DNA from 2 places in the Rhodoferax sp. GT1R46 genome. Region 2 is predicted to be linked to the other one. Evidence: riboswitches for the same ligand, from Rfam matches in the RefSeq annotation. Region 2 holds a riboswitch; the other holds the start of a gene.

Region 1 (7,653 bases), on a different contig from region 2:
CGTCGCCAATGTGGTGGTGCATTCCGACCTCAATGCCTTGTCCACCATCCAGTTTGCGGTGGAGCGGCTCAAGGTGGCACACATCATGGTGGTGGGGCATTACGGCTGTTCCGGTGTGCAGGCGGCGTTGGAGGGAGCGCGCATTGGCCTGGCCGACAACTGGCTGCGCCACGTGCAGGACGTGCGTGACCGCCATCGTGACATTCTTGACGTGATCCCCGAGCATGGCCGCGCGGACGCGCTGTGCGAGCTCAATGCCATTGAGCAGGTGGTGAACGTGGCGCTCAGCACGGTGATGCGGGACGCATGGGCCCGTGGCCAGGACGTCACGCTGCATGGCTGGGTGTACGGTTTGCAGGACGGTCTGCTGCAGGACCTGCACATGACGGTGTCGGGCACGGATGACCTCGACGCGCTGTACGGCGAAGCCCTGTCCGGTGTGCGCTTGATGCCGCGGCATGTATAAAAACACACTGTAGCCCACGTCAGCATTGCGCAAGCAGCTATCAATAAAGTAGCAAACATGTTTCCAACGCGTCTTGATTCTTCTGTTGCCTATGACATCGCCAAGGCGATGATGGATGGCTTCAACCGCCACTACCGCCTGTTTCGCACTGAATCGGGCCGCGCCAAGCACCGGTTCGAAACCGCCGACTGGCATGGCCAGCAGCGTGCGCAGCGTGAGCGCATCGAGTTCTATGACCTGCGCGTCAAAGAATGCTCGCGTCGGCTGGAGCGCGAATTCAAGGCCGGCGAACAGAGCATGGACATCTGGCAACAGATCAAGCTGCATTACATCGGGCTGCTGGTCAACCACCACCAGCCAGAGTTGGCGGAAACGTTTTTCAACTCGGTGACCACCAAGATCCTGCACCGCAGTTATTTTCAGAACGATTTCATCTTTGTACGCCCGGCCGTCAGCACGGAATACATCGAGAACGACGATTCTGAAAAGCGTCCCACTTACCGGCCGTACTACCCCAGTCGCGCCACCATGCACGCCATGCTCATGCAGATGATCGGCGACTTTGATCTGCGGGTGCCGTTTGACAACCTGGAGCGCGACTGCACCTGGGTGCAGCAGGCGCTGGAGGCCCGCCTGGGCAACGCGACCGTGCGTGCCAACTTCCAGATTCAGGTGCTCACGGGCCTGTTTTTTCGCAATAAAGGCTGCTACATCGTCGGCAAGATGATCAACGGCTTCAACGAGTTTCCGTTTGCACTGCCGGTGCTGCACACCAAGGTGCCCAAAGACGCCTCCAGCCACACGCCCAGGCTGCTCATCGACGCGGCCCTGTTTGGCGAAGACGACTTGCTGCTGCTGTTCAGCTTTGCGCGCGCTTACTTCATGGTGGATATGGAGATCCCCTCTGCCTACGTGCAGTACTTGCGCAGCATGATGCCGCGCAAACCACGCAATGAAATTTACAACGCGCTGGGCTTGGCCAAGCAGGGCAAGACCCTGTTTTATCGCGACTTCCTGCACCACTTGCGCCACTCCAGCGACCAATTCCGCATTGCGCCGGGTATCAAGGGCATGGTCATGCTGGTGTTTGACTTGCCCAGTTTTCCCTATGTTTTCAAGGTCATCAAGGACTACTACCCGCCGCAAAAAGACACCAGCCGCGAACAGATCAAAGGCAAGTATTTGCTGGTGAAACAGCACGACCGCGTGGGCCGCATGGCCGACACGCTGGAGTACAGCGAGGTGGGCTTTCCGCGCGACCGCTTTGACGACGAGCTGATCGCCGAGATTCAAAAATTCGCACCCAGCCAGCTGGAAATCAGCGACCGCGATGGCGACGGCAAGATTGAAGTCATCATCAAGCACGTCTACATCGAGCGGCGCATGATTCCGCTCAATATTTACCTGCAGGAAGCGTTCGATGCGGGCGGTGCCGATGCCCGTAACCAGAGCCCGGAAGCCGCGCGAGCCCGTGAGCAGATCGAGCGTGGCGTGGTGGAGTACGGCAATGCCATCAAGGACCTTGTGGCGGCCAACATCTTCCCCGGCGATATGCTGTGGAAAAACTTCGGTATCACCCGCCATGGCAAGGTGGTGTTTTACGACTACGACGAAATCGAATACATCACCGACTGCAACTTCCGCAAAGTGCCTACGCCGCGCAACGAAGAGGACGAAATGTCGGGCGAGGTCTGGTACAGCGTGGGTCCCAAAGATGTGTTTCCGGAGACCTTTGGTCCCTTTCTGCTGGGCAATCCGGCCGTACGCGAAGTGTTCATGAAGCACCACGCCGATTTGCTGGATGCGGCTTTCTGGCAGGGCCACAAGGACCGGATTTTGCAAGGCCACGTGCATGACGTGTTCCCCTACGACCGCGAGAAACGCTTTCGCAACTCGGCCTGATGGCACGGGGGGCTGGCGGAGTTTTGGCTTACACTCCTGCCTGCCCGGGGTGCGCAATGGTTGCGCTGAGATGGATTCCAAACCCGCGAACTTGATCTGGTTCATACCAGCGTAAGAAGAGCAGTACCGCCAACGGCCCAGCGCCGTCCGGGCGGTACCCCTTTCGGGTTTGCGTGTTGTGGAATGTGTTTCGTCTTCGGGTTACCAACCGGAGACACCATGAACGCCCCCGACAAGCTAGCCCAATTCATCCGCCTCACCCGCGAACCGCTTCCTTCCTCGCGCAAGATCTACGTGCCCGGCCGCCGTGCCGATATTCAGGTGCCGTTGCGTGAAATCATGCAGAGCAATGGCGAAGCGGTCACGGTGTATGACACCTCTGGCCCCTACACCGACCCCGCGGCCGCCATCGACGTGCGGCAGGGCCTGCCGCTGGTGCGCCAGAGCTGGGTCGAGAGCCGGGGAGATACCGAGCTCTACACCGGTCGTCCGCCGTTTGCGCTGGATGATGGCCTCAAAAATGGTGAAACGGATGCCCTGGCCGCTTTGCGCGCCCAGGCTTCGGGTCTGCAACGCCAGCCCCGGCGCGCAAAAGGTGGCGTGGGTGGCGGCGCCAATGTCTCGCAAATGCATTACGCCCGCAAAGGCATCGTCACGCCCGAGATGGAATATGTGGCCATCCGCGAGAACCAGAACCTGGAGTGGATGGCCCAGTACCTGGGGGACGCAGCGCGCGAAAAGCGCCTGGCCGGCAACAGCTTTGGCGCCAGCATTCCCCGCGTGATGACGCCCGAGTTTGTGCGCGACGAGGTAGCCCGTGGCCGTGCCATCATCCCGGCCAACATCAACCACACCGAGTTGGAGCCCATGGCCATTGGCCGTAACTTTTTGGTGAAGATCAACGCCAACATCGGCAACTCGGCGGTCACATCCAGCATCGAAGAAGAAGTGGAGAAACTGGTCTGGTCCATCCGCTGGGGCGCAGACACGGTCATGGATTTGTCCACCGGCAAGAACATTCACACCACGCGCGACTGGATCGTGCGCAACTCGCCCGTGCCGATTGGCACCGTGCCGATTTACCAGGCGCTGGAGAAGGTGTGCGGCGTGGCCGAAGACCTGACCTGGGAAATCTTCCGCGACACGCTGATCGAACAAGCCGAGCAGGGCGTGGATTACTTCACCGTGCACGCCGGTGTGCGCCTGGCCTTCATTCACCTGACCGCCAACCGCGTGACCGGCATCGTGTCGCGCGGCGGCTCCATCATGGCCAAGTGGTGTATTGCCCACCACAAAGAAAACTTCCTGTACACGCACTTCGATGAGATGACCGAGATCATGAAGGCGTATGACGTGAGCTACTCGCTGGGCGATGGCCTGCGCCCCGGCTCGGGTGCCGATGCGAATGACGAAGCCCAGTTTGCTGAATTGCGCACCCTGGGTGAGTTGACCAAGAAGGCCTGGCAGCAAGACGTGCAGGTCATGATTGAAGGCCCAGGCCACGTGCCCCTGCACATGGTGCAGGCCAATATGACCGAGCAGCTCAAGCACTGCGACGAAGCTCCGTTCTACACCCTGGGCCCACTGACTACCGACATTGCCCCCGGCTACGACCACATCACCAGCGGTATTGGCGCGGCCATGATTGGCTGGTTCGGCACCGCCATGCTGTGCTACGTCACACCCAAGGAACACCTGGGCCTGCCGGACCGCGAAGACGTGAAGGTGGGCATCATCACCTACAAGATCGCCGCCCACGTGGCCGACGTGGCCAAGGGGCACCCAGGGGTGCGGGCACGCGATGACGCGCTCTCCAGAGCCCGCTTTGAATTCCGTTGGATGGACCAGTTCAATCTGTCGCTAGACCCGGACACGGCGCGCAATTTCCACGATGAGACCCTGCCCAAGGACTCGTCTAAGGTGGCGCATTTCTGCTCCATGTGTGGCCCCAAGTTTTGCTCCATGAAGATCACGCAAGAGGTGCGCGAGTACGCCAAAAACCTGGGTGTCACCGACGAGCAAGCCTTGCGCGAGGGCATGCAAACCATGTCGGACACCTTCAAGCGGCAGGGTAGCGAAATCTACATTCCTATCAAGCCCCTGCAGACGACGGCGCCTGCTGACAAGGCCTGACGCACAGTACCCCAACCACAGGAGACAAACGTGCACATTGGAATCGCAGGCGCAGGCCTGCTCGGGCGGCTTCTGGCGCTCAGGCTCAGCGGGGCTGGGCATACGGTTGAGGTGTTTGACCCCGCTGCAGGCCCGGGGCCGAGCAGTGACTCCGGTTCGCAAGCTGCCGGCTGGACAGCGGCCGGCATGCTCAGCCCCGTGGCCGAGCTCGAGTGCGCCGATGCGCGCGTTTTTTCTTGGGGGCTGCGTTCGTGTGCGTTGTGGCCCGCTATCGTTCAGGGGCTGGGTGCGGACGATGGCCCGGTGGCGCTGCGTCTGCAAGGCAGCCTGCTGGTTGCCCACCGCAGCGATGCGGGCGCCGCCCAGCGGGTGGTGGGTTTGCTGCAAGCCAAGGCCGGTGCGCCGTATCAGCCCGAGCCGCTGGACCGCGCACGGCTGGCCGAGCTGGAGCCCGCAGTGAGCGGCCCCAGCCTGAGCTGGTTGCTGCCCTGCGAAGGGCAGATTCACACCGTGCAAGCCATGCAGGCCCTCGCCACGCAGGCCACGCGGCAAGGCACGCAATGGCACTGGCAGACCACGGTGGATGCGGTCGATGCGCGCACGTTGACCGTGCGTTCGTCAAACGATGCCGCCCAGGGCGCGCATGCCCCGCACACCCCCGAAGTGCGCCGTTTCGACCATGTGTTTGATGTGCGCGGCACAGGCGCGCGCCCGCAGTTGCCGGTGCGCGGGGTGCGCGGCGAAGTCTTCTGGTTGCACGCGCCAGGCGTTCAGTTGACGCGTGCCATTCGCCTGATGCACCCACGCCATTCGGTCTACATCGTGCCGCGTCCGGGTGATCTGATCGTGGTGGGCGCCAGCGAAATCGAGAGCGAGGACCGCTCGCCGGTCTCACTGCGCAGCACGCTGGAGCTGCTCAGTGCAGCGCACAGCGTGATTCCTGAGCTGGCCGAGGCCCGCGTGGTGCACTCAGAGTCCAATCTGCGCCCGACCTTGCCCGATAATTTGCCGATTTTGTCGCAAGAGCCCGGCATCACCCGCATCAACGGGCTCTATCGCCATGGCTGGCTGATTGGGCCCGCCATGGTGGAAGACGCGCTGGCACACGGATTTTTATGAACGCTGTGAACCCCATTTCCGTCGGTATTACCGTCATTGTTAACGGCGTAGCGCAACCCACGCCCGCCTGTACCCTGGCAGCGTGGGTGGATGCGCAAGGGCTGCAAGCCAACGCGCTGGCCACTGCCGTCAACGGCCAGTTTGTGTCCCTCACCCAGCGTGCGCAGTGCGTGCTGGCTGATGGCGATGCCATTGTCACGTTTCAACCGATTGAAGGAGGCTAAAGCCGTGGACACCACCAGCAACTGGACGATCGGCGGGCGCACGCTGCAGAGCCGCTTTTTTCTCGGCACGGCAGCCTATCCGTCGCCCGCTGTTTTGCAGCAGGCCATTGCCGCGTCCGGCGCGCAGGTGGTCACCATGGGGCTGCGCCGCCAGCTCGCGCACGGCGCACAAGCCGGTGATTTCTTCCGCATGATCAAGGCCAGCGGCGCGCACCTGCTGCCCAACACCGCAGGTTGCCGCACAGCGCGCGAGGCCATCACCCTGGCCCACATGGCGCGCGAACTGTTTGACACCCCCTGGATCAAGCTGGAGGTGGTGGGCGACGAGCACACCCTGCAGCCCGACCCTTTTGAGCTGGTGGATGCCGCCCGGCAACTCGTCAAAGACGGTTTTGACGTGTTTCCTTATTGCATGGATGACCTGGTCAGCTGCCAGCGTTTGCTGGATGTGGGCTGCACCATCCTCATGCCTTGGGGCGCACCCATTGGCTCCGGCCAAGGCCTGGTCAACCCCGGCGCCCTACGGACCCTGCGCGCACGCCTGCCCGGTGTGCCACTCATCGTGGATGCCGGTATCGGTTCGCCTGCCGACGCGGTTCAAGCCATGGAAATGGGGCTGGACGGCGTGCTGTTGAATTCGGCCGTAGCCCACGCGCTGGACCCGGTGCGCATGGCGCGGGCCTTCAAGCTCGGTATCGAATCCGGTCGTCTGGCGTTTGAAGCGGGCGTCATGTCCAAGCAGGACATGGCTGTTGCCTCCACGCCCGTCGCCGGCCAACCCATATTGTTGTGAGATTGACAATGACCTCCATCGACCCCACTACCGCCGCCCATCCCGACCTGGTTGCCGCCGCAGAGGCCTTGCAAGCGAGCGGCTACTGTGCTGCCGATGCCGCAGTGCTGGCGCATCTGGAAGCGACAGGCCGATTCCCTGACGCTGTCGGCCCCCAGGGCGTCCAGCCGGAACCCGCTCCGTTCCCGGTACTGCAAAACGCCGCGCTCGGCGTGTATGCGGTGGTCGACAGCGCTGAGTGGGTGCGCCGTGTACTGGCAGCAGGCATTCGCACCGTGCAGCTGCGCATCAAGGATCCACAAGAACCCACGCTTGCGGCGCAAATGACCGAGGCGATTGCGCTGGCGCGGGCAACACCGGGCGCACAACTCTTCATCAACGACCACTGGGCACTGGCCTTGCAAATGGGCGCTTACGGCGTGCACGTGGGTCAAGAGGATCTCGACAGCCTGGATGTGGATGCCCTGCGCCAAGCCGGGGTGCGGCTGGGCATCAGTACCCATAGCTACGCGGAGGTGGCACGAGCCGTGGCGCTGCGTCCGTCCTACATCGCCTGCGGCCCTATTTTCGCCACCCAGTCCAAAGACATGCCTTGGATTCCCCAGGGGCTGGACAACCTGCGCTACTGGACGGGCTTACTGCCCGTGCCGGTAGTCGGCATTGCGGGCATCGATGTCAGCAACATGGCGCAAGTGGCCGCCACGGGTGTGGCCGGTGCGGCCGTTATCACGGCGATTACCCGCGCGGCTGACCCGGAGGCTGCGTGCCAGCAGCTGGTGGCCGCGTTTGCGCGTGGGCAAGGGATGCAGAGGACGGCCATGCCTGCACGGGCGCGGCCCACGATTTGACGGCGGTGCTCACTGGAGCGCGTCGAGACGTTGCTGGCGTGGCAGTTCCGCCAGTTGTTTGACGGAATCGTAAAACCGCTGCCAGGCAAGCGCTCCCGTTGCGCCTTGGGATTCGCGCGCAAACAAGGCCTCAAACCCCGCCACCAGGTCATCGTAGGACGCCCTCGC
Region 2 (7,653 bases):
TGCTACCCATCAAACCGCAATGCATATCGACGACGAAAGAGAGAGACGTGGCATCCAGTCGATTGAAGTCGGTGGGCAGCTACTCATCGCTTTGGCCGATGCTGGCACCGCGATGTCCTTGAAGCAACTCGCAGAGAACGCCCAGATGAGCCCCGCCAAGGCACATCCCTATCTGGTGAGTTTTGGGAAGATCGGGTTAGTCGCACAGGACCCTGTTTCAGGGCGTTACGGACTAGGGCCCCTGGCCTTGCGCATGGGGCTTGCGGGCCTGCGTCAATTGAACCCGGTGCGATTGGGCATGGCCGCCATTGTGGGGCTGGAGCAGAGGATTCACCATACGGTTGCGTTGTCGGTGTGGGGTAACGCGGGGCCCACGGTGATTCACCTTGAGGAGTCCAGTTATCCGATTCATATGAACCTGCGGCCAGGCACCGTAATGGCGCTAACTACTGCAACTGGCCAGGTTTTCGGCGCCTACATGCCCGCCAAAACAGTGGAGCGCTATGTTGGTGAGTCGGCGCACCCAGGCGCGGTTCCGCACGTCGTTGGCGCCGTCTGCAGTTGGAAAGAGATTCAGCCAACCCTGCAGGATGTGCGGGATCATGGCATGGCGCGCGTCATTGGTCGTCCGATCCCCGGTGTCAGTGCTTTTGCCGCTCCGGTTTTTGACAGCAACGGGCATATTGCCGTAGCCATCACCATCATTGGCCCAACGGGCGGTTTTGATCCAGACTGGGGTTGCGAGAACGCCCGCATTCTCAAAGAGGTTGCTAAGGAGCTATCCCGTAGTCTGGGGTTTTCTGATTCGAAGTACGAATAAGAACGCGCAGGCATTTGCACGGCCAGTGAACACGCACACCGTCAGACAGCCGCAGCAGCGACTCCCCAGCTCGACGCAAAAGCGATGCTTTTGGTCCATTCGGTATGGCGGGAAACAGCAGAGCGTGAGCATCTTCGTCTCGTGCGGAATACCGGGATAATTCAGCTTTTTGGTTGTACAGCCTGCTACGGCCGGCGTGCCACCGTCGAACCTTTTTTAGGAGCCGCATGGCTGAAAATCTTTCTTCCTCTGACATTTGGTCGGACATTCTGGCGGTGCGCACCGGTGCGCCATTGGTTCACAGCATCACCAATCTGGTTGTGATGAATCTCAACGCCAACGTGTTGCTGGCGGTTGGCGCATCGCCCGTGATGGCCCATGCCCATGAAGAGGTGGCTGACATGGTCGGCATTGCGCAATCTCTGGTGGTCAACATCGGCACACTGGATCCCTACTGGATTGAGAGCATGCGCCTCGCCATGGTCGCCGCGGATCGGCGCGGTATTCCCGTGGTGTTCGACCCGGTCGGCGCGGGTGCCACACCGTACAGAAACGCAAGTATTGAGCTTCTTCTCAACACCGCACTTCCAACCGTCATTCGCGGTAATGGCTCCGAAATTATGAGCGTGGCGGGTGACAGCGTGCAAACGCGCGGTGTGGACAGCACTGCGGCAGCCAATGACGCCATCGCAGCGGCCTTAGCCTTGGTGCAACGTACACAAGGAGTGGTCTGCGTGAGCGGGCAGACGGACCATATTCTGGACGCGAAGCACCGCTGGGCCCAGCTGTCCAATGGACACGAGTGGATGACCCGAATTACCGGCGTTGGCTGCTCCGCCACCGCGCTCATTGGCGCCTTCTGCGCAGTGCAACCCGATGCATGGCGCGCCACTGTGTCCGCCATGGCGCTGATGGGAGTTGTCGGTGAAGTTGCGGCCGAAAAATCCGTGGTGCGTCGCCAGGGGGTGGGCAGCATGCAGGTCACCATGCTCGACGAACTGCAGTTGCTGGACCAAGCCACCTTCGAGGCCCGCTTGCAGCTAAAAGTTGAGCCGTGGTAGCGGGCGCTATAGCCGCCATGCGATACGACAGGTCCGCGCTATTGAGGGCGCTGCGTCTGTATCTGGTTACCGACCAGGCCAGCTTGAGGGGGCGCACGCTGGCGGATGTGGTGATGGCCGCGGTGCAGGGTGGCGTGACGTGCGTGCAGCTGCGCGAAAAGACGCTCAACACGCGGGACTTCTGTGCCCAGGCCATCGCGCTGAGTCAATTGTTGGGGCCTTTGAAGATCCCTTTGGTCATCAATGACCGCATTGATATTGCCATGGCCTGCGCGGCGCAAGGCGTGCATTTGGGCCAGGGCGACATGCCTGTCGCGCACGCGCGGCGCTTGTTGCCCCCGGAGGTGTTCATTGGCCTTTCGGTCGAGACGCTGGACCAGGTTGTGCACAGCGCCACTCTGCCCGTGGACTATCTGGGCGTCAGCCCTGTGTTTGCCACGGCCACCAAAACAGATACCTTGGCCCCTTGGGAACTGCAGGGTTTGCGCGAGGCGCGTGCCCGTACCGATTTGCCGCTGGTGGCAATTGGTGGCATTCACGCTGGCAATGCGCGCGCGGTACTGGAGGCCGGCGCAGACAGTCTGGCCCTTGTCAGCGCGCTGTGTTCTGCGCCTGATCCGGCCGATGCAGCAAGAAATTTCAGGAAGATATTCCATGGCGAATGAACCGCTTATTTATCCGTTCTCATACCGCTACCCGCGCGTCCTGTCGATAGCCGGGTCCGACAGCGGAGGGGGCGCCGGTATTCAGGCTGACCTCAAGACCTTTTCAGCGCTGGGGTGTTTTGGCATGACGGCCATCACGGCCTTGACCGCCCAGAACACCTGCGGTGTGCGTTCCATTCACCCCATCCCGCCAGCGATGCTACGCGATCAGATTGACGCAGTGGTCGAAGACATCGGTGTAGATGCCGTCAAAGTCGGCATGCTGCACTCTCCAGAGATCGTGCACACCGTGGCCCAAGCCATCGACCGGCACGCCCTTGTTCACGTGGTGTTCGATCCGGTCATGGTCGCCACCAGTGGCGCGGTCCTGATCGACAACACGGCGGTGGATGTGTTGGTGCGAGAACTGTTTCCCCGTGTGGCGCTGATCACACCGAATCTGGACGAAGCGGCCCTGCTGGTCGGGCGCGCGCTCGCCTCAGAACACGACATGGAAGCGGCGGCTGCCGACCTGCTGAGAATGGGTGCGCATGCCGTCCTGCTCAAGGGAGGGCATTTGGCTGGAGACACGGTCTCAGACCTGTACCTGGATGCCAAGGGGGCGCGTTTATGGATGCGCGCACCACGCATCCGCAGTGCCAATACCCACGGCACGGGTTGCACGCTGTCATCGGCCATTGCCGCGTACCTGGCCGTAGGTGAATCCTTGATTGACTCCGTGCAGAGCGCAAGAACCTACATTCGCGGCGCCCTGCAGAGTGGCTCGCAGGTGCGCACCGGCCAAGGAGGCGGCCCGCTAAACCACGGGTTCGCTCCTCTTGCGATGCGGCTGGTCCCGCTTTAGACGCGGGCAGCCAGCACTGTGCGCTGGGGGCGGCTAGCCCAAGCCAGCGCGAATGTCACGGCCAGCGTGGGCAATGTAGCGCCCCATTGCGGAGCCCAGGCGGCCAATGCCTGGTAGAGGCCAATGCCCACAACCCACAGGGTCGCAGCCACATAGTCGATTTTGCTATTCGGTGCAGAGAAAACTGCCTGGCCCAGTCCCAGTCGGCCCAGTATGACGCCGTACAAAGGAACAAAAACGGAGCTCAGCATCAGCAGGAAAGGTTCCAGGCTGTGCATGGGCAACACCATGGCCAGAGCCGTGCAAACAATGGCCAGACCCACGCCCCATTTGCGAATCGACCACGATGGCTTGATGCTGTGGGCTGATACGGCACCCGAGTAAACGTCGCCATAGGCGTTGTCGATCTCATCCACCAGAATCAGGCTCAGGGCAATCAGTCCACCCTGTGCAAGCAGCAGTGCACTGACCAGGTCCATATCCGGCTGTGCGACGTTGGCAACCATCACGCCCAGCGCGTAGCACCACATGTTGGCAAGGGCATAACCCAGCCAGGTGCCGCTCATGGCGCTGCGCCCTGAACGTCCGTGGCGCGCATAGTCCGCCACCAGTGGCAGCCACGATACGGGCATGGCAATCACCAGATCCATGGCCGCCAGCAAACCCATGCTGCCGTCACCGGGTTTGGCCCAGAAGGCATCGAATCCTTTGGCATGCAACTGAATGCCGAACTGCCATGTCAGCCAAAGCAGCGATGCAATGACCAATGGCAAGCCGAAGCGCCCAATCAACTTGCGCACCAGTTTGGTCATGGAGCCCGACAGCAACAAGACCAGCACACCGCCCCACAACAAAGTCGTGATGGCGATCCCCGACGGCCCGTTCAGTGACAGGGCCAAAGACTGCTTGGCCACTGCGGCAGTGCCGTCGCGCATCACCACCAGTTCAAACGTGGTCCAGCCAATCAACTGGGCGATGTTGAGCAACACGGGCAAGCGTGCAAACAGGCTGCCATAGGTGCTGTGCATCAAGCCCGCACTGGTCAGTCCGCTTTCGCAACCCAGACGGGCGGTCCAGGCCAGCAAGCCGGAGCCGACCAGGGACCCCAGCACAATGGCGATGGCCGCATCACGGGTACCCACCGCAGGCACAAGGTAGGCGCCAATCTGCATGACCAGCAAGCCCACGCCCAGACTGAACCAGAGGGACGCATGTTCATTCCAGCTAAAAACGCGGTCGGCGTTGGCGATGGGCGCCAAGGCTTCATTCACTGCGTCAGTTTTTTTTGTATTTGCCATACATTTGCTCCAAGCAAAAGTGTTGGCAGGTGGGCGTTTGCCCAGCCACGGGCTTATGTCAAATGAGAAGACCGTGACAACGTGGCTGGACCAGCTTCCCTGCGCGAGGATTACCTCAATCAGGTTCAAAGGGACTTTCTCAGTCGCTCTGCGTTTTTGAACGCGAAGCAACACCCCTAGCGAATGTGCTCTTGCGAACACGCTGTGGATTTTAAGCGAGGGAATGAGCGCGGCAGGCGCGCTGTGTAAACAATCGTGAATGTGGTCAACGTCAGCACAAACCCCGCGTTGTTACTACAAGCCCGGCAAACAAGCTGGGCCGCTCGTGACAGTCGGAGCTTTGGCGACTGTCGTAATAGAGTGAGTACACAACATGTTGAATTTCAAAACCCTTGTCGCTGCGGCCGTTCTTTCAAGCGTTGCAGCTGTTTCATTTGCCCAGGCTCCAGCGGCACCCAAGGCAGCCCCTATTGCAGCCACCGTAACGGCACCTTCAATCGCAGTGGCCGATGGCGGAATGACTGCAAAGCCTGCCGCAAAAAAGGCCCATGCAGTCAAAAAGGTAAAGCATGTCAAAGCCAGTAAGGGTACTGCTGTGAAGCCTGCCGTTGCTGTTGGCAAATAAAGCTTAGCCGCCACCGGAAGAAGGGTGTCAAGGTAACTTGGCACCCTTTTTCGTTGGCGCCTGTGCAAACGCGTGATCGGTTCTATTGCGTTCCACCCGTTCCTGTTTGTGCGTCAGGGGAATACAGAGGCCAAGGGGTATCCACGACTGAAACGGAAGCCCGCGTTAAAATGCTGGCAACGCCATACCAACAAGCCCACGCCCTGTGGGCTTTTTTTCTCGACCGCTTGGGTCGTTGAAAACTGTTTCATCTTCACGCTCTGCGCAGCGTTTACCAGGATTCCCCCGTGACCACAGAAAGCTTCATCGTCGGCAAAGACGCCTCGTTAGAGTCGTCCATCAACTCCATGCAAGCCAAGCTGCTGGCCCTGGGCTTCCATGTGGAAGAGCGTTCGTGGCTCAACCCCATCGACGGCATCTGGTCCGTGCATGTGCGCGACCGCGATTGCCCCATCATGTTTACCAATGGCAAAGGCGCTACCAAACTGGCCTCGCTGGCCAGCGCACTGGGCGAGTTTTTTGAACGCCTGTCATGCAACTACTTCTGGAACCATTACTACCTCGGCTACCCCTACGCCGAGAGTGAAGAGCGCGCTTTTGTGCACTACCCGCAAGAAGAATGGTTCCAACCGGGCGAGAACGGAGAATGGCCGCTGGGCCTGCTGAACCCCGAGCTGCAAAAGTTTTACAACCCGCGCGGCACCATCGATGCCCACACGCTGGTCGATTTCAACTCAGGCCACATGGAGCGCGGCATCTGCGCCATCCCGTACGTGCGCCTGCGTGATGACGCGGTCACCTATTTCCCGGTCAACATCATCAGCAACCTGTATGTCAGCAACGGCATGTCGGCCGGCAACACGCCGCCCGAAGCCCGCACGCAGGCGCTGTCCGAGGTGTTTGAGCGCTTCATCAAGTTCCGCATCATCAGCGAAGGTCTGTGCCTGCCGGATGTGCCCGAAGCGGTGATCAACCGCTACCCCCGCATTGCGGCCGGAATCAAGGGCCTGCGCGACGCAGGCTTTGGCATTCTGGTGAAAGACGCCTCGCTGGGGGGCAAGTTTCCGGTCATGAACGTGACCCTGCTCAACCCGGTGGACCAGGGCTGCTTCTCCAGCTTTGGCGCGCACCCGCGCTTTGAAATTGCGCTGGAGCGCGCCCTCACCGAACTGCTGCAAGGCCGTGCGCTGGACGCGCTGGCGGGCTTTCCGGCCCCTGGTTTTGACATGGAAGAAATTGCCAGCTCGCCCAACATCGAAATTCACTTTGTGGATTCAAGCGGCATCATCAGCTGGAACTTCCTGGGCACGAAGCCCGACTTCCCGTTTGCCGACTGGAACTTCAGCACCACCACGGCCGAAGACTATGCGTGGTCGGTCAACACCATCCACGCCACGGGCATGGACATCTATGTGGCCGACTTCACCCACCTGGGCGTATATGCCTGCCGCATCATCGTGCCCGGCATGTCAGAGATCTACCCGGTTGACGAGCTGGAGTGGGAAAACAACAGCGTTGCCAACCCCATTCGCGAGGCCATCTGTCACCTGAGCGAGCTCGACAACGAAGAGTGCAGCGACCTGCTCGACACCCTCAACGAAAACGGCCTGACCGAAGACCGCCTGGTGGCTGCCCTGATTGGTCTGGCGCCCGGCGCAGATGCGTTCTGGAAAGACCTGCGCGTGGGCGAACTCAAAACCCTGCTGGCGCTGGCCTGTGGGAACCAGGCCGCGGTCGCAGAGGGATGCGAGTGGATGCGCCATTTCGGCCAGATCAACGCCGATCGCCTGCGCGTGTACGGTTGCATCGAAAACCTGCAACAACTCGACGCCGGCCACGGCGCTGCCCGTTATGAGGCGGCTTTGCAAAGCCTCTACGGTGCGGACACGCTGAGCCAGGCGCGCGCCCTGCTGGTGGGTGAGCTGCGCTTCTTTGGTCAGCCCTCGCTCGGCCTCGACTTGGCCCACTGCGACATGCACCAGCGCCTGCTCACCGCCTACGGCAAACTCCACAAGGCCGCCTGAAGCCATGCGAACCCCCGAACGACTGGAGCCGCTGGTTGAAGACGGACTGATCGACACCGTGGTACGCCAGCTCATGAGCGGCAAAGAAGCCATGGTGTTTGTCGTCAAGAACGGTGACGATGTGCTCTGCGCCAAGATCTACAAAGAGGCCAACAAGCGCAGCTTCCGTCAGGCGGTGGACTACACCGAAGGCCGCAAGGTCAAAAACAGCCGTCAGGCCCGCGCCATGGCCAAGGGTTCGCGCTACGGCCGCCAGGAGCAAGAGGCGGCCTGGCAGCATGCCGAGGTGGATGCGCTGCACCGATTGGCCGCTGCC

The links. A riboswitch is a leader RNA that binds a small molecule or an ion and turns the genes downstream of it on or off. The one in region 2 is predicted to bind thiamine pyrophosphate.
Region 1: another riboswitch for thiamine pyrophosphate. It lies ahead of thiC (phosphomethylpyrimidine synthase ThiC); the one in region 2 lies ahead of AC097W_RS13455 (purine-cytosine permease family protein).

Annotation. Positions count from the first base shown of each region.
Region 1 covers NZ_JBWMBC010000010.1:113,465-121,117, reverse strand. The annotation lists gene can (carbonate dehydratase) at 1-466, shown strand, start outside; gene aceK (bifunctional isocitrate dehydrogenase kinase/phosphatase) at 524-2,368, shown strand; TPP riboswitch at 2,404-2,504, shown strand; gene thiC (phosphomethylpyrimidine synthase ThiC) at 2,588-4,501, shown strand; gene AC097W_RS18755 (FAD-dependent oxidoreductase) at 4,532-5,620, shown strand; gene thiS (sulfur carrier protein ThiS) at 5,617-5,844, shown strand; gene AC097W_RS18745 (thiazole synthase) at 5,849-6,637, shown strand; gene thiE (thiamine phosphate synthase) at 6,646-7,485, shown strand; gene AC097W_RS18735 (aminopeptidase) at 7,495-7,653, opposite strand, start outside.
Region 2 covers NZ_JBWMBC010000005.1:287,566-295,218, reverse strand. The annotation lists gene AC097W_RS13475 (IclR family transcriptional regulator) at 20-820, shown strand; gene thiM (hydroxyethylthiazole kinase) at 1,048-1,881, shown strand; gene thiE (thiamine phosphate synthase) at 1,899-2,546, shown strand; gene thiD (bifunctional hydroxymethylpyrimidine kinase/phosphomethylpyrimidine kinase) at 2,536-3,390, shown strand; gene AC097W_RS13455 (purine-cytosine permease family protein) at 3,387-4,688, opposite strand; TPP riboswitch at 4,768-4,876, opposite strand; gene ycaO (30S ribosomal protein S12 methylthiotransferase accessory factor YcaO) at 5,601-7,337, shown strand; gene AC097W_RS13445 (PA4780 family RIO1-like protein kinase) at 7,342-7,653, shown strand, end outside.